Regions from separate parts of the Enterobacter sp. ECC_219_Taxon_10 genome, predicted to be linked through region 1. Evidence: predicted binding sites of a transcription regulator. Region 1 holds the regulator's gene; the other holds the start of a gene.
The links. The regulator Fur, encoded in region 1, represses iron uptake genes when iron is present. The targets are predictions, from matches to a motif close to ATAATAATGAGAACNACTATCAA.
Positions count from the first base shown of each region.

Region 2: sodA (superoxide dismutase [Mn]) is a predicted target of Fur. The motif match lies at 10,714-10,736, and genes of this name have one in related genera.

Region 1 covers NZ_CM178005.1:1,412,397-1,428,179, forward strand. Annotated here, with positions in the region: gene nagA (N-acetylglucosamine-6-phosphate deacetylase) at 1-294, opposite strand, end outside; gene nagB (glucosamine-6-phosphate deaminase) at 350-1,150, opposite strand; gene nagE (PTS N-acetyl glucosamine transporter subunit IIABC) at 1,479-3,428, shown strand; gene glnS (glutamine--tRNA ligase) at 3,608-5,275, shown strand; gene chiP (chitoporin ChiP) at 5,723-7,120, shown strand; gene chiQ (ChiQ/YbfN family lipoprotein) at 7,168-7,494, shown strand; gene fur (ferric iron uptake transcriptional regulator) at 7,587-8,033, opposite strand; gene fldA (flavodoxin FldA) at 8,324-8,854, opposite strand; gene ybfE (LexA regulated protein) at 9,010-9,297, opposite strand; gene ybfF (esterase) at 9,426-10,199, opposite strand; gene seqA (replication initiation negative regulator SeqA) at 10,383-10,931, shown strand; gene pgm (phosphoglucomutase (alpha-D-glucose-1,6-bisphosphate-dependent)) at 10,956-12,596, shown strand; gene potE (putrescine-ornithine antiporter) at 12,695-14,008, opposite strand; gene speF (ornithine decarboxylase SpeF) at 14,005-15,783, opposite strand, start outside.
Region 2 covers NZ_CM178005.1:4,805,730-4,821,512, forward strand. Annotated here, with positions in the region: gene AC4ICF_RS22825 (CDP-diacylglycerol diphosphatase) at 1-491, opposite strand, end outside; gene AC4ICF_RS22830 (sulfate ABC transporter substrate-binding protein) at 599-1,588, opposite strand; gene pfkA (6-phosphofructokinase) at 1,723-2,685, opposite strand; gene fieF (CDF family cation-efflux transporter FieF) at 2,860-3,753, opposite strand; gene AC4ICF_RS22845 (LTA synthase family protein) at 4,093-5,889, opposite strand; gene cpxP (cell-envelope stress modulator CpxP) at 6,515-7,018, opposite strand; gene cpxR (envelope stress response regulator transcription factor CpxR) at 7,169-7,867, shown strand; gene cpxA (envelope stress sensor histidine kinase CpxA) at 7,864-9,237, shown strand; gene yiiM (6-hydroxyaminopurine reductase) at 9,274-9,948, opposite strand; gene sodA (superoxide dismutase [Mn]) at 10,020-10,640, opposite strand; gene rhaT (L-rhamnose/proton symporter RhaT) at 10,928-11,962, shown strand; gene rhaR (HTH-type transcriptional activator RhaR) at 11,963-12,811, opposite strand; gene rhaS (HTH-type transcriptional activator RhaS) at 12,885-13,721, opposite strand; gene rhaB (rhamnulokinase) at 14,023-15,492, shown strand; gene rhaA (L-rhamnose isomerase) at 15,489-15,783, shown strand, end outside.

The sequences.
Region 1 (15,783 bases):
CGTCGGCAGATAGCTGGTGCAGCCTGATTTCTCGTTAGCTTTCTGCATGATTTCCAGCGTTTCAACCGTCACCGCCTCGGCGGTGTCGTTGAATTGCACGCCGCCGCAGCCGTTCAGCTGTACGTCGATGAAACCGGGGGAGATTACTGCTCCATTGAGTGAGCGCTGTTCAATCTCCGGCGGCAGCTCTGCCAGCGGACAAACACGTTCAATCAGGCCATTGGCGATAACAATCGCATGGTCATCCAGAATTTCATGGCCGGTATAAATCCGACCGTGGGTTAAAGCGTACATAACGACCCCCGGTTAAAAAAAGCGGCCGCCTCTTGTGGAAGAGGCGGTTATTCAATTACAGACCTTTGATGTTCTCTGCTTCTAACTCGTTGAAGTATTTCAGCGTTTTCACTTTCAGCTCCATCGTTGACGGTTCGTCGCAGACGATGACTGATTTAGGATGCAGCTGCAGGCAGCTGATGGTCCACATGTGGTTAACGTTGCCTTCAACGGCAGCCTGGAGCGCCTGCGCTTTCACGCCGCCCAGCACCAGAATCATCACCTCTTCGGCATCCAGCAGGGTGCCTACGCCAACGGTCAGGGCGTATTTTGGAACCTGGTTCACGTCACCGTCAAAGAAGCGGGAGTTTGCCACGCGGGTGTCATGGGTCAGCGTTTTAATGCGGGTACGGGAAGCCAGAGAAGAGGCTGGTTCGTTGAACGCGATATGCCCATCGTTGCCCACGCCACCCATAAACAGGTGGATTTTACCGTAAGAACGGATTTTTTCTTCGTACTGACGGCATTCTGCGTCAATATCAGGCGCATTTCCATTCAGCAGGTTAATATTTTCAGCTGGGATATCAACGTGATCAAAGAAATTGCGGTGCATGAAGCTATGGTAGCTTTCAGGATGTTCTTTTGGCAGGCCAACATATTCGTCCATGTTGAAGGTTACAACATGTTTAAAGCTAACCTGGCCCGCTTTGTGCATTTCAACCAGCGCTTTGTACGCGGTCAGTGGAGTACCACCGGTTGGAAGGCCAAGAACGAACGGACGATCGGCAGTAGGCTTGAAGGCATTAATACGGTTAACGATATGGCGAGCGGCCCATTTACCGACTTGTTCAGCAGTTGCCAGGGGAATCAGTCTCATTGTTCACCTCAAGAGTTAAAGTAGAAGAGTGGGCGGATGGTAATCGGAACCTGATGCTTAAGCGTAACCTGGAACCTTTCAGGCCGGATCAATCCGTCTTGATTTTTTGAATGATAAAATAAGTTTTGGCTGTTAGCCAGTGAAAGGGAGGGGGGATTACGATATTTGGTGACAAAAATCACAAAAAATGGGTGTTTAATTTGCGATACGAATTAATTTTTCACACACTCACAATGCCAGTGAATCATCAACTGTATTAATCGTTGTCGACACAATAAAAACATAGTTACTGCACGAGCCCGATAACGGGCCTCGTAGGGGGAATAGGATGAATATTTTAGGTTTTTTCCAGCGCCTCGGTAGGGCTTTGCAGCTCCCTATCGCCGTGCTACCGGTTGCAGCATTACTGTTGCGATTCGGGCAACCCGATCTTCTTAATGTGCCGTTCATTGCTCAGGCAGGCGGCGCTATTTTTGATAACCTGGCGCTGATATTCGCCATCGGCGTCGCGTCCAGTTGGTCAAAAGACAGTGCAGGGGCTGCGGCTCTGGCAGGCGCAGTCGGTTATTTCATCCTGACGAAAGCGATGGTAACCATTAACCCTGAAATCAATATGGGCGTGCTGGCGGGTATCATTACCGGTCTGGTTGGCGGCGCCGTGTATAACCGCTGGGCAAATATTAAGCTTCCTGATTTCCTGAGTTTCTTCGGTGGAAAACGTTTCGTTCCGATCGCGACGGGCTTCTTCTGCCTGGTTCTGGCAGCGATCTTTGGCTACGTTTGGCCGCCGGTGCAGCATGCCATTCATGCGGGCGGCGAGTGGATCGTTTCTGCGGGTGCGATGGGCGCAGGTATCTTCGGTTTCATTAACCGTCTGCTGATCCCTACAGGCCTGCATCAGGTGCTGAATACCATCGCATGGTTCCAGATTGGTGAGTTTACCAATGCGGCGGGCACCGTTTTCCACGGCGACATCAACCGCTTCTACGCGGGTGACGGCACCGCGGGCATGTTTATGTCCGGTTTCTTCCCAATTATGATGTTTGGTCTGCCTGGTGCTGCGCTTGCTATGTACCTGGCCGCGCCAAAAGCGCGTCGTCCGATGGTTGGCGGCATGCTGCTGTCTGTTGCGATTACCGCTTTCCTGACCGGTGTTACCGAGCCACTGGAATTCCTGTTCATGTTCCTGGCTCCGCTGCTGTACCTCATGCACGCAATCCTGACCGGTATCAGCCTGTTCGTTGCCACCCTTCTGGGTATCCATGCGGGCTTCTCCTTCTCCGCAGGCGCCATTGACTACGTGTTGATGTACAACCTGCCGGCGGCAAGCAGCAACGTCTGGATGCTGGTGGTGATGGGCCTGATCTTCTTCGTTATCTACTTCGTTCTGTTCAGCGCGGTGATTCGTATGTTTAACCTGAAAACGCCGGGCCGCGAAGATACGAAAGAAGATGTTGTTACCAGTGAAGCAAACAGCAATACCGAAGAAGGTTTAACCCAGCTGGCGACCAGCTATATTGCCGCAGTCGGCGGTACCGACAACCTGAAAGCGATTGACGCCTGTATTACTCGTCTGCGTCTGACCGTGGGTGATTCCGCGCGCGTGAGTGATGCGATGTGTAAACGCCTGGGCGCGTCTGGTGTGGTGAAACTGAATAAGCAAACCATCCAGGTTATCGTGGGTGCGAAAGCTGAATCTATCGGCGATGAAATGAAAAAAGTGGTCGCCCGTGGGCCGGTTGCTGCCGCCTCAACGGATAGCGCTCCAGTAGCTGAAGCGCCGGTTGCAAAACCGCAGGCCGTGCCAAATGCGGTGACTATCGCTGCGCTGGTGTCCCCGGTCACCGGTGACGTGGTTGCGCTTGAGCAGGTGCCTGACGAAGCGTTCGCCAGCAAAGCGGTTGGTGACGGCGTGGCGGTGAAACCAACGGACAAAACCGTTGTGTCTCCGGCGGCCGGTACCATCGTGAAAATCTTCAACACCAACCACGCGTTCTGCCTCGAAACCGAAAAAGGCGCGGAGATCGTTGTCCATATGGGTATCGATACCGTTGCGCTGAACGGTCAGGGCTTTACTCGCCTGGTAGAAGAGGGCGCTGAAGTGGTGGCGGGTCAGCCGATTCTGGAAATGGATCTGGACTTCCTGAACGCCAACGCGCGCTCCATGATTAGCCCGGTCGTTTGCAGCAACATTGATGACTTCAGCGGCCTGGTCATTCAGGCGAAAGGTCAGGTAGTTGCAGGCCAAACAGCGCTGTATGAGATTAAAGGCAAGTAATCGCTCCTGAGTAGAGTCATGCCTTAAGCGGCGGGGGATATCCTCCGCCGCTTTTTTTTGCAGCAAATGCCCCCATTATTTTCATCTGATACGTATTTTCCGTAACTAAGGGTTGTCACTACGTCCGGCTTATAAGATCATACGCCGTTATACGTTGTTTACGCTTTGAGGAATCCACGATGAGTGAGGCAGAAGCCCGCCCGAGTAACTTTATTCGTCAGATCATCGATGAAGATCTGGCCAGTGGTAAGCACACCACGGTACATACGCGTTTCCCGCCGGAGCCGAACGGCTACCTGCACATTGGTCACGCGAAATCGATCTGCCTGAATTTTGGCATTGCGCAAGATTACCAGGGGCAGTGCAACCTGCGTTTCGATGACACCAACCCAGTAAAAGAAGACATCGAATACGTTGAGTCCATTAAAAACGACGTGCAATGGCTGGGCTTCAACTGGTCTGGCGATATCTGCTACTCCTCTGACTATTTTGATCAGCTGTATGCCTACGCGGTGGAGCTGATCAATAAAGGTCTGGCATACGTCGACGAACTGTCTGCTGACGAAATCCGCGAGTATCGCGGTACGCTGACTGCGCCAGGTAAAAACAGCCCGTTCCGCGATCGCAGCGTGGAAGAGAACCTGGCGCTGTTTGAAAAAATGCGTGCCGGTGGTTTCGAAGAAGGCAAAGCGTGCCTGCGCGCCAAAATCGACATGGCGTCTCCGTTTATCGTGATGCGTGACCCGGTGCTGTACCGCATTAAATTTGCGGAACACCACCAGACCGGCAACAAGTGGTGCATCTACCCGATGTACGACTTCACCCACTGCATTAGCGATGCGCTGGAAGGCATTACGCACTCCCTGTGTACGCTGGAGTTCCAGGACAACCGTCGTCTGTACGACTGGGTGCTGGATAACATCACCATTCCTGTGCATCCGCGTCAGTACGAGTTCTCTCGTCTGAATCTGGAATACACCGTGATGTCCAAGCGTAAGCTGAACCTGCTGGTAACAGACAAGCACGTTGAGGGTTGGGACGATCCGCGTATGCCAACCATCTCTGGTCTGCGCCGTCGTGGTTACACTGCCGCCTCTATTCGTGAGTTCTGCAAACGTATTGGCGTGACCAAGCAGGACAACACCATCGAAATGGCGTCTCTGGAATCCTGCATTCGTGAAGATCTCAACGAAAACGCCCCGCGCGCGATGGCCGTTATCGATCCGGTGAAACTGATTATCGAAAACTACCCGCAGGGTGGAAGCGAGCTGGTCTCCATGCCTAACCATCCGAACAAACCGGAAATGGGAAGCCGCGACGTGCCGTTCAGCGGTGAAATCTGGATCGATCGTGCTGACTTCCGTGAAGAAGCCAATAAGCAGTACAAACGTCTGGTGCTGGGTAAAGAAGTGCGTCTGCGTAACGCCTACGTCATCAAAGCCGAGCGCGTAGAGAAAGATGCAGAAGGCAACATCACCACCATCTTCTGTTCGTACGATGCAGAGACGCTGAGCAAAGATCCGGCAGATGGCCGCAAGGTGAAAGGCGTGATCCACTGGGTGAGCGCTTCCCACGCGCTGCCGGTAGAAATTCGTCTGTACGATCGTCTGTTTAGCGTCCCTAACCCGGGTGCAGCTGAAGACTTCCTGGCGACTATCAACCCGGAATCTTTGGTGATCAAACAGGGTTACGCGGAGCCGTCGCTGAAAGCGGCTGAAGCGGGCAAAGCATTCCAGTTTGAACGTGAAGGTTACTTCTGCCTGGACAGCCGTTACAGTACGGCAGAAAAGCCGGTATTTAACCGTACCGTAGGTTTGCGTGATACCTGGACGAAGATCGGCGAATAATAACGCTGCACTGGTCAATGAGAAACAAACGCCGCTTATAGCGGCGTTTTTTTATTTAATGATCATATCGTTAAAGTAGACCCGTAATTAGGCCAACTAAAATTTTTGGTCAACGTGGTGCTACTTATTTTTCTAAAAAAAGTTTGTCTTTATGATAAAAAAGAGAATAAGAACAAATACGTGTTTTTTTACGGTCTAATACGCTGAAATTACCTGTTTTAGCCCCGCCACACCTCGCATCCGGCTAAATGTTACAAAGCACTACCAATTATGTGCACTTCGTCATAATCCTGACTTTTGCCCACTGAAAAGCATTGATAATTCGCGTCGCGAAAAATAACCTAAAGACGGTAGTTAATTCGAGGGTATTTATAACTACCCCTGACCATTTGGTCTTTTATATTTTCGCCGTTTAAGGCGTTTTAATTCGTCAAAGAGGAATAATCTATGCGTACGTTCAGTGGCAAACGTAATGCGCTGGCGCTGGCTATTGCCGGTGTGACAGCAATGTCGGGCCTGGTGGTGACACCAGAGGCGAAAGCAGCAGGTTTCATCGAAGATTCTACCCTCACTGGCGGTATTTATTACTGGCAGCGTGAACGTGACCGTAAAGATGTCACAGAAGATAAATACAAAACCAACCTCTCTCACTCCACCTGGAACGCCAACCTGGACTTCCAGTCAGGCTATGCCGCTGATATGTTCGGTCTGGATATTGCTGCATTTACCGCAATCGAAATGGCGGAAAACGGCGACAGCGGCCACCCGAACGAAATTGCCTTCTCCTCCAGCAATAAAGCCTATGACGAAGACTGGTCCGGAGATAAAAGCGGTATCAGCCTTTATAAGGCTGCAGCGAAATTTAAATACGGCCCGGTCTGGGCGCGCGGGGGGTATATTCAGCCAACCGGCCAGACGCTGTTAGCGCCGCACTGGAGCTTTATGCCTGGTACCTATCAGGGTGCAGAAGCCGGGGCTAACTTTGACTACGGTGACGCAGGTGCGTTGAGCTTCTCCTATATGTGGACCAACGAGTACAAAGCGCCGTGGCACATCGAAATGGATAAGTTCTACCAGAACGATAAGAAAACCAAAGTCGATTACCTCCACTCGCTGGGCGCGAAGTACGACTTTAAAAACGATCTGGTTCTGGAAGCCGCATTTGGTCAGGCGGAAGGCTATATCGATCAGTATTTTGCTAAAGCCAGCTACAAATTTGATATCGCCGGTAGCCCGCTGAGCACCAGCTACCAGTTCTACGGTACGCGCGATAAGGTCAGCGATGGCAGCGTAAATGACATTTATAACGGCACCGCGTGGCTTCAGGCGCTGACCTTCGGCTACAAAGTCGGTCAGGTTGATTTGCGTCTGGAAGGGACATGGGTGAAGGCGGAAGGGCAGCAGGGCTACTTCCTGCAGCGTATGACCCCGACCTATGCATCATCCAACGGTCGTCTGGATATCTGGTGGGATAACCGCTCCGACTTCAACGCCGACGGCGAGAAAGCGGTCTTCTTCGGCGCCATGTATGACCTGAAAAACTGGAACCTGCCTGGCTGGGCGGTGGGGGCTTCTTACGCATACGCCTGGGACGCAAAACCAGCAGACATGGCGACGCCGGATGCCTACTACGATCCTAACTATCGCCTGAAAGAGTCCTCCTACAGCCTGGATGCTATCTATACCCTGCAGGATGGCCGCGCGAAAGGCACGATGTTCAAGCTGCACTTCACCCAGTATGACAACCACTCCGATATTCCAAGCTATGCGGGCGGTTACGGCAACATCTTCCAGGATGAACGTGACGTCAAATTCATGGTTATCGCCCCATTCACCATCTTCTGATGAGCACACCGGCGGGCTGAGTCCCGCCGGTCTGGAGACTGCACATGATGAAAAAAATCGTAATCGTCGCGTTGCTGGCATCAGGGCTGGTGGCGTGCGCTCAGACTCAGGCGCCAAAAGAGGATTCCCGTCTGAAGGAGGCGTATAGCGCCTGTATTAATACCGCGGAAGGATCGCCGGAGAAAATCGAAGCCTGTCGGAGCGTGCTGAATGTGTTGAAGAAAGAGAAAGCGCATGAGCAGTTCGCGACGCAGGAGAACGTTCGGGTGATGGATTATCAGGCCTGTATTCAGGCGCGTAAAACCGGTAACGATCAGGAAGTGGCGAAGCGTTGCGATAAGATCTGGAACGAGATACGCAATAACAATAAATAAGTTGCTTTACGCCCGGTGGCACTTTGCTTACCGGGCTTTTTTGACGCAAAAAAAAGCCAACCTCGCGGCTGGCTCAGAGTATGAACGCTAACTTATTTTGTGTCGTGAGCGTGTTCATTCTCGCGGCAATCCCCTTCAGCGCAGTGACCGTATAGGTACAGGCTGTGGTTGGTCAGGCGAATGCCGTGACGAGCTGCGATTTCACGCTGACGCGCTTCGATGGAATCATCGCTAAATTCAATGACCTTGCCGCAATCGAGGCAGATCAGGTGATCGTGGTGATGCTGCTGGGTCAGTTCGAATACAGATTTACCGCCTTCGAAATTATGACGGGTAACAATGCCCGCGTCATCAAACTGGTTCAGCACGCGATAAACGGTGGCCAGCCCAATCTCTTCACCCATGTCGATAAGACGTTTATAAAGGTCTTCCGCACTGACATGGTGATTGTCTGGACCCTGAAGCACTTCGAGGATTTTTAATCGAGGAAGCGTTACTTTCAGGCCAGCCTTCTTTAATGCGGTATTGTTGTCAGTCATGCGGAATCTGTCCTGTTGCTAAACGATTCACTTCTGAAGGAAGTGACAGAAAATGCACCTGGGTTAATGCGTCTCATTATAGAACTGCCATGCCTAAATGAAAACTGCAAGTCTCAGGCAAAATATGCTTATAAAAACGTGGTATCACCAACAAACTTGCTCAATGGAAACCACATTTTGCCAGGGAGACATTGTACAGGTCTGGGCGAAAAAGTTAAAAGTTTGTAGCAATTAATTTAATCGGTTTTACCTGGAAAACGGGCGCAACCTGCGTTGCGCCGTAGAAAAAATCAGGCGTTGAGAATATCGTCCAGGTGGAGTTCTTCACGGATCTGCTTAACCCACTTCTCTACACGCTCTGCCGTAAGCTCAGGCTGACGGTCTTCGTCAATGGCCAGACCGACAAAATGATCGTCATCGGCCAAGCCTTTAGAGGCTTCGAAGTGGTAACCGGCAGTCGGCCAGTGACCAACAATAACCGCGCCATTCGGCTCAATGATGTCGCGAATCGTCCCCAGCGCGTCACAGAAGTACTCGGCATAGTCTTCCTGATCGCCACAGCCAAACAGTGCGACCAGCTTCCCGTTGAAGTCCACCTCTTCCAGCGTCGGGAAGAAATCGTCCCAGTCGCACTGGGCTTCACCGTAGTACCAGGTTGGAATACCCAGCAGCAGAATGTCATAGCCCTCGAGATCTTCTTTGCTGCTCTTGGCGATGTCATGCACATCAGCAACGTCTTTACCGAGCTGTTTCTGAATGTTTTTTGCGATATTTTCGGTATTGCCGGTATCACTGCCGAAGAAAATGCCGATGATTGCCATGAGTAAAATAACCTCTTGAAACTTAATGGTATGGTGGCGCAATTCGGCCACGGATAAGGGCAATAATAGCAGAACTGGCAACCCTGCGGAAACCGCTATCGCGCAGGACTGCACTCTGTGCTACATGAAAAGGGCGATAAAGAGGTTTTTCAGACTTATGCCTGGCTGCGAAGCGTCTCAAGCTGAGCGATGAGCATCTCTTCAATAAGCTCGCTGCGGCTGATATTACGCGCCTCGGCCAGCTCGTTAAGCGCATCGACAGCGTCAGCGTTGAGCTTCAGTTCGACACGCTTAAGCCCACGATTTTTATCGCGTTTAAGCTGATTGCGTTTATTGATACGCAGCTGTTCATCGCGCGAAAGCGGATTCGTTTTCGGTCGTCCCGGTCGACGCTCATTCGCGAACAGATCTAGTGTCGTACGGTCCGTTTGTTCTTTGGCCATGATTCTGAGACTTCGGGGGAAACACGCCGCCCTGCTAAAGCCCGGGCGATAAGCGCGCCATCATACATCACCAAAAACGGCACGCCAACGACTGGAAGCCTGTCATCTTCCAGTCGCTCTCTTTTTAATCAATTTGCAGTATCAGCGAGATAGCGGCGGATAGCGCGCAGTACAGCGTCAGGTTTTTCGGCGTGAACCCAGTGCCCGGCCCCGGCAATCACGTGGGCGCGCGCCTGCGGGAACTGTGCCAGCAGCGTGTCGCGGTAAGCGTCGGTAATATAAGGAGAGTGGCCGCCGCGAATAAAGAGAGCAGGGTGCGGCCAGGCGGGGACGGTTTCCCAGCCCACGATGTTGTTGTACTGGTCCCACAGCACCGGCACGTTAAAACGCCATTGCCCGTCAACAAACGACTTCAAAAGGAACTGCACCACGCCTTCTTCATCAAGATGCTCACGCATAACCGTTGCCGCCTGCTGACGTGTGGAAACGCCAGCTGCCGTTACAGCATTAATTGCTGCGAAAATCTCATCATGACGTCGAACGTCGTAGTCCACAGGGGCAACATCAATGACCACAAGCCCGGAAATGCGTTCTGGCGCCAGCGCGGTGAGCGCCATAACCGCTTTACCGCCCATTGAATGCCCGATGAGGGTCACCTTCTGCAGATTGTGCGCATCAAGCGTATCCAGCAGGTCCTGCGCCATTGCCGCATAGGTCATTACGTCTGAGCGGCCGGAAAGCCCGTGATTGCGCATATCAACCTGTAGAATATCGTGATCGCTGACCAAATCGCGGGCCAGCACGCCCAGGTTATCCAGGCTGCCAAAAAGTCCATGAACCAGCACGATGGGGGAATTATTGTTCGGCGATTGTGCAGTTTGCGCTCGGGTATTCAATTTCATGGCAAAGTTCTTTTTTTACGTATGTCAGGTTAGGGTATCATGTTGACCATTCTGCCGCCCGGCTGCAAGGTTCCAGTTTAATCTGACTTTTGCCGCCAACCTGGTTTGACGCTATCCGCTGTTGGGATTTGACCTTATAATCCCAATGACTTGTATTCAGATAAGATATCGCACTGGATTAAGATGAAAACAATCGAAGTTGATGACGAACTCTATCAGTATATTGCCAGCCAGACGCGGCATATCGGGGAGAGCGCGTCCGACATTTTACGGCGCATGCTTAAAATTTCCGCCGCTTCACAGCCTGCCACCCCAGTTACCAAAGATGTCGTGTCTCAGCCGAGCGTTGCTGCACAGGCAAAACCTGCCGTGACGCCGGTAAAAGATAAAGTGCGCGCGATGCGTGAGCTGCTGCTCTCCGACGAATATGCGGAGCAGAAAAAGGCGGTCAACCGTTTTATGCTGGTGCTGTCTACACTTTACGCCCTGGATAACAAAGCGTTTGCTGAAGCGACCGAGTCGCTGCACGGCCGTACCCGCGTCTATTTCGCGGGCGACGAGCAGACGCTGCTGCAAAATGGCAATCAAACCAAACCTAAACATGTCCCTGGCACCCCGTACTGGGTGATCACCAATACCAATACGGGCCGCAAGTGCAGCATGATTGAACACATCATGCAGTCCATGCAGTTCCCGGCGGAATTGATTGAAAAGGTTTGCGGTACAATTTAACCCTTGCATCATAAGGACCCGGTAATGGCAAATCACAGCCGTGCAGGCCAACCTGCACAACAAAGCGATTTGATTAACGTCGCTCAGCTGACCGCGCAGTATTACGTGCTGAAACCGGTCGTGGGCAACGCAGAACACGCAGTGAAGTTTGGTACATCTGGTCACCGCGGCAGCGCGGCGCGCCACAGCTTTAACGAACCGCATATTCTGGCCATTGCTCAGGCCATTGCGGAAGAGCGCGCCAAAAACGGCGTTACCGGTCCGTGCTACGTGGGCAAAGATACCCATGCGCTGTCTGAACCGGCGTTCATTTCCGTGCTGGAAGTGCTGGCGGCAAACGGCGTTGACGTGATTGTGCAGGAGAACAACGGCTTCACCCCAACGCCAGCGGTATCAAACGCAATCCTTGTGCACAACAAAAAAGGTGGCGCACTGGCAGACGGGATCGTTATCACGCCATCCCACAACCCGCCGGAAGACGGTGGTATCAAATACAACCCACCTAACGGCGGCCCGGCTGACACCAACGTCACCAAAGTGGTGGAAGATCGTGCAAACGCGCTGCTGGCCGACGGCCTGAAAGGCGTTAAACGTATTTCTCTTGATGAAGCGATGGCCTCCGGCCACGTGAAAGAGCAGGATCTGGTTCAGCCGTTCGTGGAAGGGCTGGCGGATATCGTCGATATGGCGGCGATTCAGAAAGCCGGCCTGAAGCTGGGCGTGGATCCGCTGGGCGGCTCCGGTATTGAGTACTGGAAGCGCATCGCCGAGCACTACAAGCTGGATCTGACCATCGTGAACGATCACGTTGATCAGACCTTCCGCTTCATGCACCTGGACAAAGACGGCGCGATCCGTATGGACTGCTCCTCCGAGTGCGCGATGGCGGGCCTGCTGGCGCTGCGCGACAAGTTCGATCTGGCATTTGCTAACGACCCGGATTATGACCGTCACGGCATCGTCACCCCTGCCGGGCTGATGAACCCGAACCACTACCTGGCTGTTGCGATCAACTACTTGTTCCAGCACCGCCCGCAGTGGGGCAAAGAGGTGGCTGTCGGTAAAACGCTGGTCTCTTCTGCGATGATCGACCGCGTGGTGGACGCGCTGGGCCGCAAGCTGGTGGAAGTGCCGGTGGGCTTCAAGTGGTTCGTTGACGGTCTGCACGACGGCAGCTTTGGCTTCGGCGGCGAAGAGAGCGCGGGCGCGTCCTTCCTGCGCTTCGACGGCACCCCGTGGTCAACCGATAAAGACGGCATCATCATGTGCCTGCTGGCTGCGGAAATCACCGCGGTTACCGGTAAAAACCCGCAGGAACACTACAACGAGCTGGCGGCACGCTTTGGTGCGCCAAGCTATAACCGTATCCAGGCTGGCGCGACCTCTGCGCAGAAAGCTGCATTGTCCAAACTCTCCCCAGAGATGGTCAGCGCAAGTACCCTGGCAGGCGATCCGATCACTGCCCGTCTGACGGCGGCACCGGGTAACGGTGCGTCTATCGGTGGACTGAAAGTGATGACCGAAAATGGCTGGTTCGCCGCGCGTCCGTCCGGTACGGAAGATGCGTACAAAATCTATTGCGAAAGCTTCCTCGGCGCTGAGCACCGCCAGCAGATTGAGAAAGAAGCGGTAGAGATTGTCAGCGAAGTGCTGAAAAACGCGTAAGTGCGGTTCTGGTGCGGGCTGATGCCTCCACCCCGGCCCTCTCCCAAAGGGAGAGGGAGAAAAAGGCCCGGTAAGCGCTAGCGCCACCGGGCTTTTTTTTAACTATGCTTATTCTTCAATTCAAATCTCGGTGACACCAGACCGTACAGCGTCCAGCCCATAAAGGTCACCATCGCGCCATACAGCATCGCTTCCTGGCCGGATGAGTAGAGCGCATAGAAGCTGTAGATTGCCCCAATCAGCGCCACAATATTCGCCGCACGCGCTTTGCGTGGATCAACTTTCGCCACCTTCTGAATGATCGCCAGCGCCGCCATCGACAGAATATACGGAATGATATTCGTCACCACCGCCAGGTTGACCAGCACGTTAAACTGGCTGTTCAGGGACGGGCTAATGGTCATCAGCGACAATCCGCTCTGGAAGATGACAATTGCCAGCATACCCTGCACCGGCGCGTCGGCTTTGGTCACGCGGGAGAAGATTTTTGGGAAGTAACCTTCATCAGCCGAGGATTTAAACACCTGCGCGATGGTGAACTGCCAGCCGAGTAGCGAGCCGCAGCAGGACATCACCATCAGACCCATGATCACTTTCCCGACTTCCGGGGTGAACATCTGGGCAAAGGCCAGCCCGAACGGCGCCGTGGAGTTAGCCAGATCCATGTTTGGCACAATCCCGGCAATGACGTTAGTCGAGACGATATAGATCACCGCCGCGCCCAGCGTTCCGCCGAGGACCGCAATCGGCACGTTCTTCTCCGGGTTCTCTACCACTTCTGCGTTCGCACAGGCGGATTCCAGACCCAGGAAGGCCCAGAGCGTCATGGCGATAGACGAGCCCACTGCCGTAAAGAACGGCACGTGGTGCGGATTCCAGGAGTTGGCGTAGAGCGTTGGGCTGAACCAGAACCAGCCGATGATGCACAGGCCGACAACCGGGATAATCACGCCCCAGACGGTGATGCTGGAGAGCTGACCGGTAATGCGCGCGCCACCAAAATTGGCCACGGTGCAGATCCACAGAACCCCGATGGTCGCCAGCCCAATTTGTACCGGGCTGAGCGTCACGCCAAACAACTCCGTGCCGTAGCCGACGGCGGAAATGGCAATCGCCACGTTGGCGATCAGCAGCGATACGCCGTAGGTGTAGTTCGCCATAAAGTTGCCGGACTTACCAAAGGCGTACTCAGCATAGCCGCCCATGCCACCTGACTTGCGGCTGAACATCCCACACTTGGCGAACGCCCACGCCAGCGCCATCGATCCTACGGCGGTAACAAGCCAGGAGATAATCGAAATCGTCCCCACTTCGGCGAGCTTGGTGGGCAGCATAATAATCCCGGAACCCATCATGTTGACCATGGTAAGGATAGTCAGCTGCACCACGCCCATCTTATTGGACTTACTCATAATTTCTCTCCTTTCAGCAGCGCGGGCTGAGCGGCGGATTGTTTGATGACGTAGCAGCGAACCTGTTTGCGACCGTCACACTCCTCGACATACACGCCCTGCAACTCCGGCGCGAAGCCCGGCAGCAGGTTGATGCCTTCTTCCAGTGCGGCAAAGTAGCGCAGCACGGAACCGCCCCAGACTTCCCCTGGAACCACGCACAGCACCCCCGGTGGGTAAGGGAGCGCACCTTCAGCGGCGATGCGGCCTTCCGCGTCGCGCAGGGAGACCAGCTCGACCTCGCCGCGCAGGTAGGCGTAGTTCGCGTCCTGCGGGTTCATCATCACGCGTGGGAAGTGAGACTTGCGGAACATCTCTTTTTGCAGCTGCTTCACGTTGTGGCGGGCGTACAGGTCATGCATTTCCTGGCAGATCTGGCGCAGGGTGTAATCCGCGTAACGTTCCGGATGTTGTTTGTAGAGAGAAGGCAATACCTCTTTCAGCGGAACATCGCTCTCGAGCAGTTTTTCGAAGCGCACCAGCTGTGCCACAAGCTGCTGCAGCTTGCCCATATCTTCCGCCGGCGTGAGCAGGAACAGGATCGAGTTGAGATCGCATTTTTCCGGCACGATGCCGTTTTCGCGAAGGAAGTTGGCAAGGATAGTGGCGGGCACGCCGAAGTCGTCATACTCCCCGGTGCGGGCGTTAATGCCCGGCGTGGTCAGCAGGAGCTTGCACGGGTCGATAAAATACTGGTGCTCAGCGTAGCCTTCAAAAGCGTGCCAGTTTTCACCCGGCACGAAGTGGAAGAAGCGTAGATCGGTTGCAATCTCCGCCGTGTCCCAGCTTTCCCACGGACGGCCATCCACTGTCTCCGGCACGAACGGGCGCAGATACCGGCAGTTCTCCAGGATCAGCTTGCGCGCTTCGATACCGTTAACCACGCAGTCCATCCACATGTTGCGGCCGCTCTGGCCTTCATGCATGCGGGCGTTGATGTCCAGCGCAGCGAACAGCGGATAAAATGGGCTGGTGGAGGCGTGCATCATGAAGGCATTATTCAGCCGCTTATGTGGGACATAGCGCTGTTGCCCTTTGATATGGCTGTCTTTCTTATGGATTTGCGAGGTCTGCGAGAAGCCAGCCTGTTGTTTATGCACGGACTGGGTGACCAGGATCCCCGGATCGTTTTCGTTCAGCTCCAGCAGCAGCGGCGAGCAGTCGGCCATCATCGGAATAAACTGCTCGTAACCCACCCAGGCCGAGTCAAACAGGATGTAATCACACAGGTGCCCAATCTTATCCACCACCTGACGGGCGTTATAGATGGTGCCGTCGTAGGTACCCAGCTGGATAACCGCCAGACGGAACGGACGTTCGTCGCGCGCGCGGCCCGGCGCCACCTCTGCTACCAGCTCGCGCAGATAGCTTTCTTCGAAGCAGTGGGCGTCAATGCCGCCAATGAAGCCGTACGGGTTGCGCGCCGTTTCCAGATAGACCGGCGTTGCGCCAGCCTGGAGGAGTGCACCGTGATGGTTAGATTTGTGGTTATTACGGTCGAATAGCACCAGGTCGCCCGGGGTGAGCAGAGCGTTAAGCACCACTTTGTTGGATGACGAGGTACCGTTCAGCACGAAGTAGGTCTTATCGGCATTAAAGACTTTTGCCGCATGCTGCTGGGCGATGCACGGCGCGCCTTCGTGGATCAGCAGATCGCCCATCGCCACGTCGGCGTTGCACAGATCGGCGCGGAAAAGCGTCTCACCAAAGAAATCGACAAACTGATTGCCGGCAGG
Region 2 (15,783 bases), 1.5 Mb from region 1:
AATGGTAGCCACTGGGTGCTGATTTCTCCCTGCGCCGCGTTAAGCTTCTCGCGCACGTCCGGGCGCAGGCAGGAGATATGGATATGGAAATGGTTCTGCGTACGGCCTGTCGGAGAGTTAATCGTCAGCGAAATGGCGCTGTCCGGCACCTCGGAGCCACGCTTCATGGTCATAAAGCTGCGCGACTGCCACGCCAGCCAGAAGAAGTTCGGCGTGTGAGGCTCGGTCAGGAGCGGGCTTTCGGTGCCATTGATGCGGTACGTTGGCATCAGCAGATACTGCAGCGGCCCGTTGCGGTCTTTAAATACCACATAGCCCGCGTCAGGCTTCACCTGCGCGCAGGGCGCCGGGTTACGGTGTTGCAGTTGATTAGGCAGGCACTGGTCGAGAACGATATGGCGCAACGCATTCGGATTACCCGCTTTTATCCAGTACACGCCGCCTGCGGCAAGAGCGATGACAATCAGGATCAGTAAGATAATTTTTTTCACAACGCGTTCCCTGTTTTCAATAGAGGCAAAAGAGTAACGCAAAATGATGACCAAATAAAAAACCCGGTGGATTTCTCACACCGGGTCGCCGTGTCGTTTGTTGTGGTTTAGCGCTGGCTAATCTGGTCGAAGGTGCCGCCATTAGAGAAATGCTCTTTCTGCGCTTTCGTCCAGCCGCCGAACACATCATCAATGGTGAAGAGCTTCAGTTTCGGGAATTCGCTATCGTATTTCTTCGCGACAGCCGCATCGCGTGGACGATAGAAGTTCTTCGCCGCGATTTCCTGGCCTTCCGGCGAGTAAAGATACTTCAGGTAGGCTTCCGCCACCGCTTTGGTGCCTTTCTTATCAACGACCTTATCGACCACGGAAACGGTCGGCTCAGCGAGGATGGATTCGCTCGGGGTCACGATCTCAAACTTGTCTTTACCCAGCTCGTGGGTCGCCAGCAGGGCTTCGTTTTCCCACGCAATCAGCACGTCGCCAATGCCGCGTTCGACGAAGGTGTTAGTGGCACCGCGTGCGCCGGAGTCCAGCACTTCGACGTTTTTGTACAGGGATTTGACGAATTCCTGCGCTTTAGCCTGGTCACCGTTGTTGTGGTGCAGCGCGTAGCCCCAGGCCGCGAGGTAGTTCCAGCGTGCACCGCCGGAGCTTTTCGGGTTCGGGGTAATCACAGAAACGCCCGGTTTGATCAGGTCGTTCCAGTCCTTAATCTGTTTCGGGTTTCCTTTACGCACCAGGAAGACGATGGTCGAGGTGTATGGCGCGGAGTTATCCGGCAAACGTTTGATCCAGTTTTTGTCGATACGACCACGCTCGGCGATGGCGTCGACATCATAGGCCAGCGCCAGGGTCACCACGTCGGCTTCAATACCGTTAATCACAGACGTCGCCTGCTTACCGGAGCCACCGTGAGACTGACGAATTACCACGTTATCGCCGGTTTCCTGTTTGTAGTGCGCCGCAAAGGCTTTGTTGTATTGATCGTACAGCTCACGCGTCGGGTCATACGACACATTCAGTAACTGGATGTCCTTTGCCAGAACGCTGGTCGATGCCAGCAATAACGTTAAACCCACGCCCCATTTATTCATCGCCCAGCTCTCTTGTGTAGTGTTTTGATGAATGCAGCGTGCCAGAAAGCGAATCGAGGATTAAAGAATAAAAAAAGATTGGCTATAACGAAGAGGAATAAAAGCCCTCTTCTGAAAGAAGAGGGCTTGAAGGATCAGTACAGTTTTTTGGCGCAGTCCAGCCAGTCACCTTTGAACGGACGCTTCATGTTTTCAATCGCGTCGATGATGTCATGGTGAACCAGCTGTTCGTTCTGAATACCGACGCAGCGGCCGCCGTGGCCTTGCAGCAGCAGCTCGATAGCGTACGCACCCATACGGGATGCCAGGATACGGTCGTACGGGCCCGGGGAACCGCCGCGCTGGATGTGACCCAGAACGGTTGCGCGGGTTTCGCGTTTGGTTTCGGTTTCGATGTACTTCGCCAGCTCGTCAACGTCACAGATGTGCTCGGTGATAGCCACAATCGCGTGTTTCTTACCCTTCGCGATGCCCGCTTTGATTTCAGCGACCAGATCTTCGCGGCTGAACTCCACTTCAGGAACCACGACGAACTCACAGCCACCGGCGATAGCCGCCGCCAGGGTCAGGTCGCCGCAGTAACGGCCCATCACTTCAACGATAGAGATACGCTGGTGAGAAGAGGAGGTGTCACGCAGACGGTCAATGGCTTCCACAACGGTGCCCAGCGCGGTGAAGTAACCGATGGTGTAGTCAGTGCCTTTGATGTCGTTGTCGATGGTGCCCGGCAGGCCGATGCACGGGAAGCCCATTTCGGTCAGACGTTTTGCACCCATGTACGAGCCGTCACCGCCGATGACCACCAGCGCGTCCAGGCCACGCTTTTTCATGTTCTCTATAGCCACTTCACGGATGTGTTCGTCACGGAATTCCGGGAAGCGCGCAGACCCAAGGAAGGTACCGCCACGGTTGATCATGTCAGACACGCTGTAGCGGTCGAGCTGAACCATACGGTCTTCATACAGACCCAGGTAACCATCATAGATACCAAAAACTTCCAGACCTTCCGTCAGCGCTGCACGGACAACCCCACGAATTGCCGCGTTCATGCCCGGCGCATCACCGCCGCTTGTCAACACACCGATTTTCTTAATCATGACTACCTCTGAACTTAGGAATGCAAAATTGAAATCTGTTGCCGGAAGAAACTTATCGACCAACGAATACTGCAAATAGTATATCAATCCCTTCTGGCTGAATTGATTCAGGTCAGACCAAATGGCGGTAATTTATACACAAAATGCTGGCCTGGCTCACTTTTTTACAACGAATTACGAAAGCCCAACATGTCCGGGTACAACCGAGCAGGGATCCTGGTGAATGATGACGTCTGAACCAGGAAAACGCTGCAAAATCGCCTGCTCGACCTGTTCAGCAATCATGTGAGCCTGAACCAGCGGCAGGTTGTCTTCCATTTCAATATGAATCTGAATAAAGCGGGTCGGCCCTGACTGCCGCGTTCGAAGATCGTGTGCACCGCTGACGCCGGGCCAGGAGGTCACGATGGAAAAAATTTCATTACGTTCCGAGTCCGGAAGAGCGCGATCGAGCAGTGATTGCACCGCGTCATACCCCATCCGCAGGGCGCTATATAAAATATAGATACCAATCCCTAACGCAAACAACGCATCGGCCCGATGCCAGCCATACCAGGCCAGACCGAGCGCAATAAGAATAGCCCCATTCATCATAACATCAGATTGATAATGAAGCATATCCGCCCGTACAGCCTGACTTTGCGTTTTGCGAACGACCCAGCGCTGGAACGTTACCAGAACAAGTGTGCTTATAAGTGCAATTACCGTGACGACCACGCCGACACCGGGATTATTCATCGGTGAAGGCGAAACCAGATGTTGAATACCGGTCAAAAACAGGAACAGTGCCGAGCCAGAAATGAACATACTTTGCGCCAGCGCGGCCAGCGACTCCGCTTTGCCGTGTCCAAACGTGTGCTCTTCATCCGCCGGCTGCAGCGAGTATCGCACCACCAGCAGGTTGGTCAGCGAGGCAGCAATATCCACCAGTGAATCCACCAGCGCCGCAAGAATACTGACCGAGCCGGTGTACCACCAGGCAAAGATTTTAATCAGCAGCAGGCCAGAGGCCATGACGGTGGCCGCAATGGCGGCCCGGCTTACCAGCCTTCCATAGGATTGATTCATAAACGCTCCTGTCATGTCATGCCGCTAGTATAACGGAAGCATGGGGAGGCAAAGGATGAATAAACGGTTAACAAATCAGAATGCGGGGCAAAAAAAACCCCCACATCATGTGGGGGAAGACAGGGATGGTGTCTTACTATTAATTTATGTCTTTGAAACCAAAGTTTTAATTTCTTGTAATGTTCACATTTTGTACCACATCGGTCTTTAACATGACCTCCAATTGTGAAGCTCCTTCTCATCATCGTAACGAAGTGATGATGTTGACAAGTTAAGGCGAAAGCAGCATAAATTTGGGGAAATGGTGATGGCCAAACGTATCATATCCCCCTAAATTTATTACGGTATATTTTCGAACAATGATATTGCGTAAACCCATGATGGAATACTGTTTATTAAAGATTTGTAACCGTCATAATCAGTATACATTGGGTTTTGACAACCGTTATTCTGAGTGTATTTTACAGCAAAGACATCAGAATTTATAAAATATTTATCCGCAAACGAAGCTAAACAAAAATAGGGTTTCTTGTTCGCATCTTTTACAAAACCCGTAACAGCAGCCATATCGTTAGACTTTATAAAAACAGGGACATCCCCCAAATCTAAAGGCGTAGCAATAACTTTAAAGTTAAAATCCTCATCTTTATCACCAACAGTTGAGAACAAATTTCGCGAGATAACATTGTTTTCATAAAAATATTTATTTAGTGCAGGCTTATGATCACCATATACAATAATAACCGCATCTTTGTCGAGCTTTTGAACCTCTTGAGCAAAACTCACTAAACGAGAAATTGACTCCGCAACTTCATATTTATAGGCTGTTTCGCCAGAATCATTCAGATGTGGGTAAGGCCCGTGAGTACCCATGGTTATAAGGTTCATAAAAATTGGCTGTCCCTTTTTCTCACGTAGCTCCTTTAATGCTGAGCGATAAAGAACGATATCATCTGTTTGCCACTGCCAAGGCTTCTTATTTTTTAATATATCAACTGGCACATCCCCCATTTGGGTTATATCGACAAACTGATCAAAACCAAACTTACGGTAAACATCACCTCTGCGCCAAAATGTTCTATTATTGTTATGAGCAGCAAATGTAGCGTATCCTTTATTTTTTAAAGCTTGAGGAAAAGATTCAGCATTAACCTTAAATGCATCAACATATTCCTGATAGATGATACCTGAAAGGTACTTACTCGTACTTGGTAAGCCGGTCAACATTTCAAACTCTATGTTAGCTGTACCAGCCCCATAATGTGGAGATGTAGCCCTTAAAGCAACAAAACCAGTATCCATTAATGGTTGGTATAGATCTTTAAAGTTGTTATTATCATACCAACACGACTCACATAAAATAAATATTACCGTCTTATTTTTAGGCTCACTAGAAATATATTGAGCACGCAACGCAACATACTTACCCACATCGTTTTTAGCTAACTCAGGTATTGAGGTACGAATACTAGTCTGAATCAGATGAAGAGGCAAACCGTGTTGACTTACATTGCCCGGCCAATCCCATGAAAAATAATTAACATCGTATTTGTTATTTAGAAGATTGACTCTTTCAACAATCCAACCAGGTAACACTCGAATGGTATTAGAATAAGATGAAAATGCCATAAACATTGTAGGTATCAAAAATACCACCAAGACGGACTTACTTGTCTTATGAATTTTCAACTTATTATCTAAAATTAATACTAACCCTCCAATAAAAACAACCCCTAAAAAAAGAAAAAAATTATTATAAGAAAGATATTTAGAAGCCAAGGAGATATTTGAACCAGCAACAATATCATTGTAGGATAGTGGCTGGCCAGTTAGCGACAACTTTGTTGAATTTATAAATGTAAGGACCGTAGCAATCAATATAACGAGATACAATGAAAAAAGAACTCTTACATTAAAAAGGCGCAAAATCAGATACAAAAGAATAACTGGCGCTGACTTCCAGTAAATTCTAATGAATTCATGAACATTAATATAGTCAGGAGTATCACCAATAATACCCAAACTTACTTTCAAAAAAACAACAATAATTAAAACACACAATAATTCAATAAACACATTCCGCAACATATTAATATTTATTTTTCCCGCATAAAAACATTTAAACTTAAACCTCATTCCTGCCAACCCCTTTAATTAATTTTTATACAAAAATGCGTCTCGTAACATAAACAATCTTCAAAATTGCGTTTTTATTCCACAAAATATGCTGTTCTTGCAACCCAGAATGTAATTGGAGTAGTTTAAGTTCTCCTGGCTTATTGATATGCCCTGTACGAGCTCCAGAATCACAGAAGTCTCGATACGGTTTAGATTCTGGCATTAATGATAACGTGCCTTGAGATATGCTGTCATGTCATACCGGGTACAAGCACGTTGAGTATCGTGGCATAAAAGGACAAAAAATCTTAGCAGTTTGAAACCCTACGCTTAGGCGTCTTACCTCGAAAATTAAGCACAACGTGAAAACATTATGATTGATGATAGGGGTAGATTTTTTAGCGTGCCGAACGCAGGCGTTATGTTGAGGAAATTCGCGGGATCTTACAGTTAATATGAAACCATACATTGCATCTAATCAGGCAATTCTATCTTTTCTCACTAAAATCCCAAAAATCCCGCAACGTAAGTAAGCACCATAGCTTATTGTTATTATTATATAAAGTATAAAATAATGACAAAAAAAACCCCCACATCATGTGGGGGAAGACAGGGATGGTGTCTATGGCAAGGAAAACAGGGTTTACTGGTTACTACGGGTACTGCTATTGCTACTGAAAAACGTTGTTTCTGAGCTTCGCTGCATCCGTGCAACCTCACGCAGCTGGTCCATTCGCTGCTGATGTTTGGTATTCAAAACCGCTTGCTGCTCGGGCGTTAGCAGGTGGAACATCTGGTTGCGGACCTTCGCCATCTCTACCTGGCGGGCAACCTGTTCCTGTGCCATTTTTTCGGCCTGAGCACGGACAGCGCTTTCGTCAAAATTTTCTGCGGTGACAAGGCGATGCATTGTCTCCATTTCGCTAACATTAACAGGGGGCTGATCGTGTCGTGCCCTCTGCATCAGATCTCGCATCTGTTGACGCTGATGTTCGGTTAAACTTATGCCGTCAAACATATGGCTTTGGCTGCTGTGCGTTGCGCCCTCTTGCGAGGAACCGTTATCGCCGATGATAGCTACAGCAGCCTGGCTAAACGCACTGAACGCCAGCGTTGAGGCCATGACGGCAGCGGTAACTTTGCGCATCACTTGCTCCCAAAATCTTTCGTGTCGCGATTCAACGAGAGACAGTCTACGATTCAGGCTGCAAACATGCGTCAGGGGGTGTAAAACAACGTAAAGTCATGGATTAGATAGCCTTGATGTCGTAATTTCTGCCTCGGAGGTATTTAAACAATGAATAAAATCCTGTTAGTTGATGATGACCGAGAGCTCACATCCCTTTTAAAGGAGTTGCTCGACATGGAAGGTTTCAACGTCCTGGTTGCCCATGATGGCGAGCAGGCGCTGAGTCTCCTTGACGACAGCATCGATCTACTTTTGCTCGACGTAATGATGCCGAAGAAAAACGGTATTGATACGCTGAAAGAGCTTCGCCAGACACACCAGACGCCTGTAATCATGCTGACCGCGCGCGGCAGCGAACTTGACCGCGTTCTCGGCCTTGAGCTGGGTGCGGATGACTATTTACCGAAGCCGTTCAACGACCGTGAACTGGTGGCCCGTATTCGCGCTATCCTGCGCCGTTCCCACTGGAGCGAGCAGCAGCAAAATACCGACAACAGCTCGCCAACGCTGGAAGTGGACTCCCTGAGCCTGAACCCGGGCCGCCAGGAAGCGAGCTTCGACGGCCAGACGCTGGAGCTGACCGGCACCGAGTTCACCCTGCTGTATCTGCTGGCACAGCATCTCGGCCAGGTGGTATCGCGTGAACATTTAAGTCAGGAAGTGCTGGGCAAACGCCTTACCCCGTTTGACCGCGCCATCGACATGCACATCTCTAACCTGCGCCGCAAGCTGCCGGAGCGTAAAGACGGTCACCCATGGTTTAAAACCCTGCGTGGTCGCGGTTATCTGATGGTTTCCGCTTCATGATAGGCAGCTTAACCGCCCGCATCTTCGCCATCTTCTGGCTGACGCTGGCACTGGTTTTAATGCTCGTTTTGATGTTGCCAAAACTCGACTCACGCCAGATGACGGAGCTTCTCGACAGCGAGCAACGTCAGGGCGTGATGATCGAACAGCACGTGGAAGCGGAGCTGGCAAACGATCCGCCGAACGATTTGATGTGGTGGCGCAGGCTTTTTCGCGCTATCGATAAGTGGGCGCCTCCCGGACAACGTCTTTTGCTGGTCACCAGCGAAGGCCGCGTGATTGGAGCCGATCGCAATGAAATGCAGATCATCCGCAACTTTATTGGCCAGGCGGATAACGCCGATCACCCACAGAAGAAGAAATATGGTCGGGTAGAGATGGTCGGTCCTTTCTCGGTACGGGATGGGGAAGACAACTACCAGCTCTATCTGATTCGCCCCGCGAGCAGTTCCCAGTCCGACTTCATCAACCTGCTGTTTGACCGTCCGCTTCTGCTGCTGATTGTCACGATGCTGGTCAGTTCCCCGCTGCTGCTATGGCTGGCGTGGAGCCTGGCAAAACCGGCGCGTAAGCTGAAAAACGCCGCCGATGAAGTGGCGCAGGGTAACCTGCGGCAGCATCCTGAGCTGGAATCCGGGCCGCAGGAGTTCCTGGCCGCAGGAACCAGTTTCAACCAGATGGTGAGCGCGCTGGATCGCATGATGACCGCCCAGCAGCGGCTGCTGTCGGATATCTCGCACGAGCTGCGCACCCCGCTTACGCGCTTGCAGCTGGGCACCGCGCTGCTGCGCCGCCGCAGCGGGGAAAGCAAAGAGCTGGAGCGTATTGAGACGGAAGCCCATCGTCTGGACAGCATGATCAACGATCTGCTAGTGATGTCGCGCAACCAGCAGAAAAACGCACTGGTGAGCGAAACGGTGAAAGCCAATCACCTGTGGCATGAGGTGCTGGACAACGCGGCGTTCGAAGCTGAACAGATGGGTAAATCGTTCACCGTCAACTTCCCGCCGGGCCCGTGGCCGCTGTACGGTAACCCCAACACGCTGGAAAGCGCGCTGGAGAATATCGTGCGTAACGCCCTGCGCTACTCGCATACGAAGATTGAAGTGGCGTTTTCGGTGGATAAAGACGGGATTACCGTCATTGTCGATGACGACGGCCCTGGCGTCAGCCCGGAAGATCGCGAGCAGATTTTCCGTCCATTCTACCGCACCGACGAAGCGCGTGACCGCGAGTCTGGCGGCACGGGGCTGGGTCTGGCGATTGTTGAAACCGCCATGCAGCAGCACCGTGGCTGGGTGAAAGCCGACGACAGCCCCCTGGGTGGGCTACGGTTAACGCTGTGGCTACCATTGTATAAGCGTTCGTAGCTGTTAGTGCCGGGTGGCGGCTTCGCCTTACCCGGCCTACTTTCCCCACAATCTCCGCGAATTATCCTCGATCTTGCCGCTTAAGCGCCGCTTCTGCATCGTTCTGGTCCAGCTGGTTGATAACCCCGCAGCCGACAGCAGGCGGTGATACTGCTCGTCGTCAAACGGCATATGCCAGGCAATAGCGCAGGCGTCATAAACAGACACATCGCTCAGGCGCGACGCCAGCTCAAGCGGCGCGTCCGCAGAAACCTGCCCAGCCAGCACCACGCGGTACAGCCAGCCGGTTTTACCCGCGTTTTGCAGCTGGGCCGACATATCCTGAATCCTGAAATGGTAGTTGAGCTTGAAGCACGGCGAGCGTGGCTGCGTCACCTGAATCAAGGCATCGCCCCAGCGGTAGATATCGCCGATAAAGACGTTCTTCTCCGTCAGCCCTTCGGTCGAGAGATTTTCGCCAAACGCGGGCGCAACGAAGAGGTCCGCCTGCTCGGGGAACTCGGTTTTCCAGTGCTGATAGTGCTCGCGCGGATAGTGGCACAGCGCGCGCTCGGGCCCGCCATGGATTTTCTTTTCGGCCTGTTCGTCACCCGCCAGACCGAGATCGGTTAACGTCAGTTCACCGTCGACCTGCACTTTGGCGATGGCGCTCGGGCGGCTGCCGTCGTACTCCCTGACCTTGCCTGTAAACACGTTCACCGGGTAATGCATTGCTGCCTCCATTACGCAGATACAAAAAAAGCGAGTCATAAGACTCGCTTCTCACAGGCGTCAATGCAACCTTATTTTTTAGCGGCGAAACGCGCTGCTGCTTCGTCCCAGTTCACCACATCCCAGAACGCTTTGATGTAGTCAGGGCGACGGTTCTGGAACTTCAGGTAGTAAGCGTGTTCCCATACGTCCAGACCCAGGATTGGGAAGCCGGATGCGCCAGAGATCGCTTCACCCATCAGCGGGGAGTCCTGGTTAGCAGTAGACACTACCGCCAGCTTGTCGCCTTTCAGAACCAGCCACGCCCAGCCAGAGCCGAAACGGGTCGCAGCGGCTTTTTCGAATTCCGCTTTGAAGTTGTCAACGGAACCGAAGTCGCGCTCGATAGCCGCTTTCAGGTCGCCCTGCAGGGTGGTGCCGGTTTTCAGGCCTTTCCAGAACAGGCTGTGGTTAGCGTGACCGCCAGCGTTGTTACGCAGCACGGTTTTCTTGTCTGCTGGCAGCTGGTCCAGTTTGGTAATCAGCTCTTCAACAGGCAGGTTAGCGAACTCTGGCAGGCTTTCCAGCGCGGCGTTCGCGTTGTTCACATAGGTCTGGTGGTGTTTAGTGTGATGGATTTCCATCGTCTGCTTGTCGAAATGCGGTTCCAGTGCGTCGTAGGCATACGGCAGGGATGGCAGTGTATAACTCATAATCCTCTCCATTATTGTCGGGCGGCACAGCTGTTAATGCCGCGTAAGCAGTTGGTTCATTATAGTTAATTAAATGATATTGAAAATGATTATCAATGCCGTAGTTTTTATAAGGTTATTTAGGTTTTGCCTAAACGCAAAATTGTGAGTCTGCTCACCAGGTTAACGCGCTGATTGCCATCCAAAACCAAAGTGCGGCAACCTTCTGAAGGTTCCTGAACCGCCTAATTTTTACACTCATCAAGTCGGGGGGAGGCCACCGGCTATAAAAACGATGAGGACGTAAAATGAATCATGCGATAACGATGGGTATCTTCTGGCATTTGATAGGCGCAGCCAGTGCAGCCTGTTTCTATGCCCCGTTCAAAAAGGTGAAAGGGTGGTCGTGGGAAACCATGTGGTCGGTTGGCGGTACCGTGTCCTGGCTGATTTTGCCATGGACCATTAGCGCCATGCTGCTCCCGGATTTCTGGGGCTACTTCACCTCCTTCAGTGCTTCCACCCTGCTGCCGGTGTTTCTGTTCGGCGCGATGTGGGGCATCGGCAACATTAACTACGGCCTGACCATGCGCTACCTCGGAATGTCGATGGGTATCGGCATCGCGATTGGCATTACGCTGATCGTCGGCACGCTGATGACGCCCATTCTTAACGGTAATGTCGACGTGTTGATCAACACCAAAGGTGGGCAGATGACGTTGCTGGGCGTGCTTGTCGCGGTAATCGGCGTGGGTATCGTCACCCGAGCGGGTCAGCTGAAAGAGCGCAAGATGGGCATCAAAGCCGAAGACTTTAACCTGAAGAAAGGGCTGCTGCTGGCAGTGATGTGCGGCATCTTCTCGGCGGGCATGTCGTTCGCCATGAACGCCGCAAAACCCATGCACGAAGCGGCCGCCGCGCTGGGCGTCGACCCGCTGTACGTGGCGCTGCCAAGCTACGTGGTCATCATGGGCGGCGGCGCGTTGGTAAACCTTGGCTTCTGCTTCATTCGTCTGGCAAAAGTGAAGGATCTGTCAGTAAAAGCGGATTTCTCGCTGGCAAAATCCTTAATTATCACCAACGTGCTGCTTTCGATGCTGGGCGGCCTCATGTGGTATCTGCAGTTCTTTTTCTACGCCTGGGGTCACGCCAGCATTCCGCCACAGTACGACTACATAAGCTGGATGCTGCACATGAGCTTCTACGTGCTGTGCGGCGGGCTGGTTGGGCTGGTGCTGAAAGAGTGGAATAACGCCGGGCGTCGTCCGGTGGGCGTTCTGAGCCTGGGCTGCGTGGTGATCATCATCGCCGCTAACATTGTCGGCCTCGGCATGGCGAACTGATTACGCTGCCTTTCGACTGCGATGACGCCACTGAACCGGCGTCATCCCCACCTCGCGATTAAACACCACCGAAAAGTAATTACTGTCCTCAAATCCGCAGCGCATCGCCACTTCACTGACCATCAGCTCCGTATGCTGCAACAAATACTGGGCGTGGCAGATGCGCAGCTGGCGCAGGTAGTGGTTCACCGTCATCCCCGTCTGGGTGCGGAACTGCTGGCGCAGTGCGCGCTCGCTGCACTGCTCCTGCTCGCAGAACTTTTCCAGCATGAAACTTTTGTTCAGGCTACCCGCAAGCCGGGCGATCAGCTTGTCCAGCAGCGCTTCCTGGGCGGTCGCGGAGGGGTTGTCGGTGGCATAACGATGGCGTTTAAGGGTCATGACCAACTGGGCGAAAAGCAGCTCCGCCATCGGGTTTGCCACAGAATCGTGCTTTTGGCTCTCCTGCTCCAGCTGGGAGATCGTCTGGCGCACCTGAGCCATGCCGTTGCTGCTTAAGCGCCAGTGGGGTTCGCCTCTGGCATTGAGAAAACCGGGGATATGAGCCGCCCAGTCAACATTCAGTTTGAGCCTGTCCGGGCAGTAGATAACGTTCTGCAAAACCAGATCGTTAACCGAGGCGTAAGCGTGTTTGTCTTCGCCGCGGATGTAAAACAGATCGCCACGCGTGATGCGGTAGGGCCGGTCGTTGAGGATGTGTAAGCCGTTGCCGCGCCAAACGAGCACCAGTTCGCAAAACTCGTGGGTATGCTCGGCAAAGACATTTTGCGGGTAGCGGTCGGCCACCGCGACGGCCTGACTCGCGGAGGCAAAAAAATCATCTTTGCGAAGAATTAACTGAGCGGCCACACCACAACCTCTACGGTGAATAACCGGACATTATTAGCCATTTTGCGGCAATAAAACGGTGATTGCCTTCGCGTTACTGGATTGAAGCATCCTTCCCCTGACGGATATCGCGCGGCGACCAGCTAAACTCGCGACGAAAAAGGGTCGAAAAGTGATTACTGTCGCCGAAACCGCAGCGATACGCGATATCCGTGACGCTTTCGTCGGTGTGACGTAAAAGGTGACGCGCTTTAATCAGGCGCAGGCGGTTGAGGTAGCGCTGCGGCGTGAGCCCGGTGTGCTGCTTGAGCTGACGATGGAGCGTACGCAACGACAGCGAAAAATTATCCGCCAGCGTTTCCCAGCACACGTCCTCGGCGAAATGGTCCTCCAGCCAGGCCATCAGTTGGTTCAGCCGCGCGTCGTTATTTGCCAGCCCTTCCACCAGGCTGCTGCGACGCAACAGCACCAGCAGCTGCATAAACAGCAGCTCGCGGGTGGCAATGGCATGGGTCTCCTGCCCGTCCTCGCTCTGCTCCATTTGATTCACCAGCTGGCGCACCTGCTGCAACGTGGACTGATTCACTCGCCAGTGAGACGGGTAGTGTCCATCCTGCTCCTGGGGCAGTAGCTTGTTCAATCCCGACAGAAACTGGAACGCGTCCGGCGAACGATAGAGCACGTTGGTCAGACACAGGTTGTCGGTATGTTCATACAAATGCCTGTCGCGATCGCGCACGAAGCACACCATACCGCCGCTGATGGTGTATGGCTGGCCGTTGAAGACATGAATGCCTGTCCCATGCTCGACAATCACAATTTCATGAAAATCATGATGATGTTCAGGAAACGCGGCCTGCGGGAGCCGTGGCTCAATCGCGATCGGAGATGTTCCCGACGGGAAAAAATCGACGCTGTGCAGTACGGTCATAGCGGCCCCCACCAATGAGAAAAGTTCTCAAAATAGTAATTAAGGCCTTCCACACTCACCTTAAATTTTTGACAGCAAACGTCGCAAAGACTGTCCGTTTTTCAAGAAACAGACGGAAAAATCGGGAAATGCGGTCAGCGTCACATTGCCCTAAAACCCCGCCCTCCCTGGAAATTGTGAACTCCCTCACGTTCATCTTTGCTTCCTTGCCAGCGCGAGATTCGTGCTGTCAGTGACGAGAAGGTGGCCTTTTCTTCCCTTTTTTACACTCAGCACCAATGACTTAAGAAGGGACCTGATCATGACTTTTCGCCATTGTGTAGCTGTCGATTTAGGCGCATCCAGCGGCCGCGTAATGCTCGCCACCTGGGACTGCGGCAAGCGCACACTCACGCTTCGCGAAATGCACCGTTTCGCCAACTGCCTGCAAAAACAGGACGGTTTTGATACCTGGGATATTGATGCCCTGGAAGCGGGGATCCGCACCGGGCTGAACAACGTCTGCAATGACGGCATACGCATCGACAGCATCGGCATTGATACCTGGGGCGTGGACTACGTTCTGCTCGACAGCCACGGCGAACGCATCGGCCTGCCCGTCTCGTATCGAGACAGCCGCACCGACGGGCTGATGGCACAGGCCATAGCCCAGCTTGGCAAACACAACATCTATGGCCGCAGCGGCATTCAGTTTCTGCCGTTTAACACGCTGTATCAGCTGCGCGCGCTGGTTGAGCAGCAGCCGGAGCTGGTCAAAAAGGTGGCGCATGCACTGCTCGTCCCGGACTACTTAAGCTACCGGCTGACCGGCAACATGAACTGGGAATACACCAACGCCACCACCACGCAGCTGGTCAACATCAACACCGATAGCTGGGATGAACACCTGCTGGCCTGGACGGGTGCCTCACCTTCCTGGTTCGGCACGCCGACCCATCCGGGTAATGCGATCGGGCAGTGGCTCTGCCCGCAGGGGAACGCCATCCCTGTTGTCGCCGTCGCCAGTCACGATACCGCCAGCGCGGTGATTGCATCCCCGTTGGCCAGCAAAGACGCGGCCTACCTCTCTTCCGGCACCTGGTCGCTGATGGGCTTTGAGAGCAAAACGCCATACACCAGCGACGCCGCAATGACGGCGAACATCACTAATGAAGGCGGTGCCGAAGGGCGCTACCGCGTGCTGAAGAACATCATGGGACTCTGGCTGCTCCAGCGAATGCTGAAAGAACAGCATATTTCCGACCTGCCGGCGCTTATCGCCGAAACCGAAAAGCTGCAGGCATGTACGTTCCTGATCAACCCGAATGACGACCGCTTTATTAACCCGGTGCATATGAGCGCCGAAATCCAGGCCGCCTGTTTCGAGACCGGACAGCCGGTCCCGTCCCGTCCTGCCGAGCTGGCGCGCTGTATTTTTGACAGCCTCGCCCTGCTCTACGCGGATGTTCTGAACGAGCTGGCAAGCCTGCGCGGCAAACCGTTCAGCCAGTTGCATATCGTGGGCGGCGGCAGCCAGAACCAGTTGCTGAACCAGCTCTGCGCCGATGCCTGCGGCATCACCGTGGTGGCGGGTCCGGTGGAGGCCTCGACGCTCGGCAACATCGGTATTCAGCTGATGGCCCTGGACGAACTTTCAGACGTCGATGAATTCCGTTCGGTGGTCACCGCGAATACCCGCCTGACTACTTTCATCCCTAACCCCTGCCATGAAATTGCCCGCTACCGGGCGCAGTTTCAGCAAAAACGACTGACTAAGGAGCTTTGCGCATGACCACTCAACTTGAACAAGCCTGGGATCTGGCTAAACAGCGTTTCGCCGCCGTTGGCGTGGATGTCGAAGCAGCGCTGCACCAGCTCGACCGTCTGCCTGTCTCCATGCACTGCTGGCAGGGCGATGACGTCGCTGGCTTCGAGAACCCGGTCGGTTCCCTGACGGGTGGCATCCAGGCGACGGGTAACTACCCGGGTAAAGCGCGCAACGCCACCGAACTGCGTGCAGACCTGGAGCTGGCACTGAGCCTGATCCCGGGGCCAAAACGCCTGAACCTGCACGCGATCTATC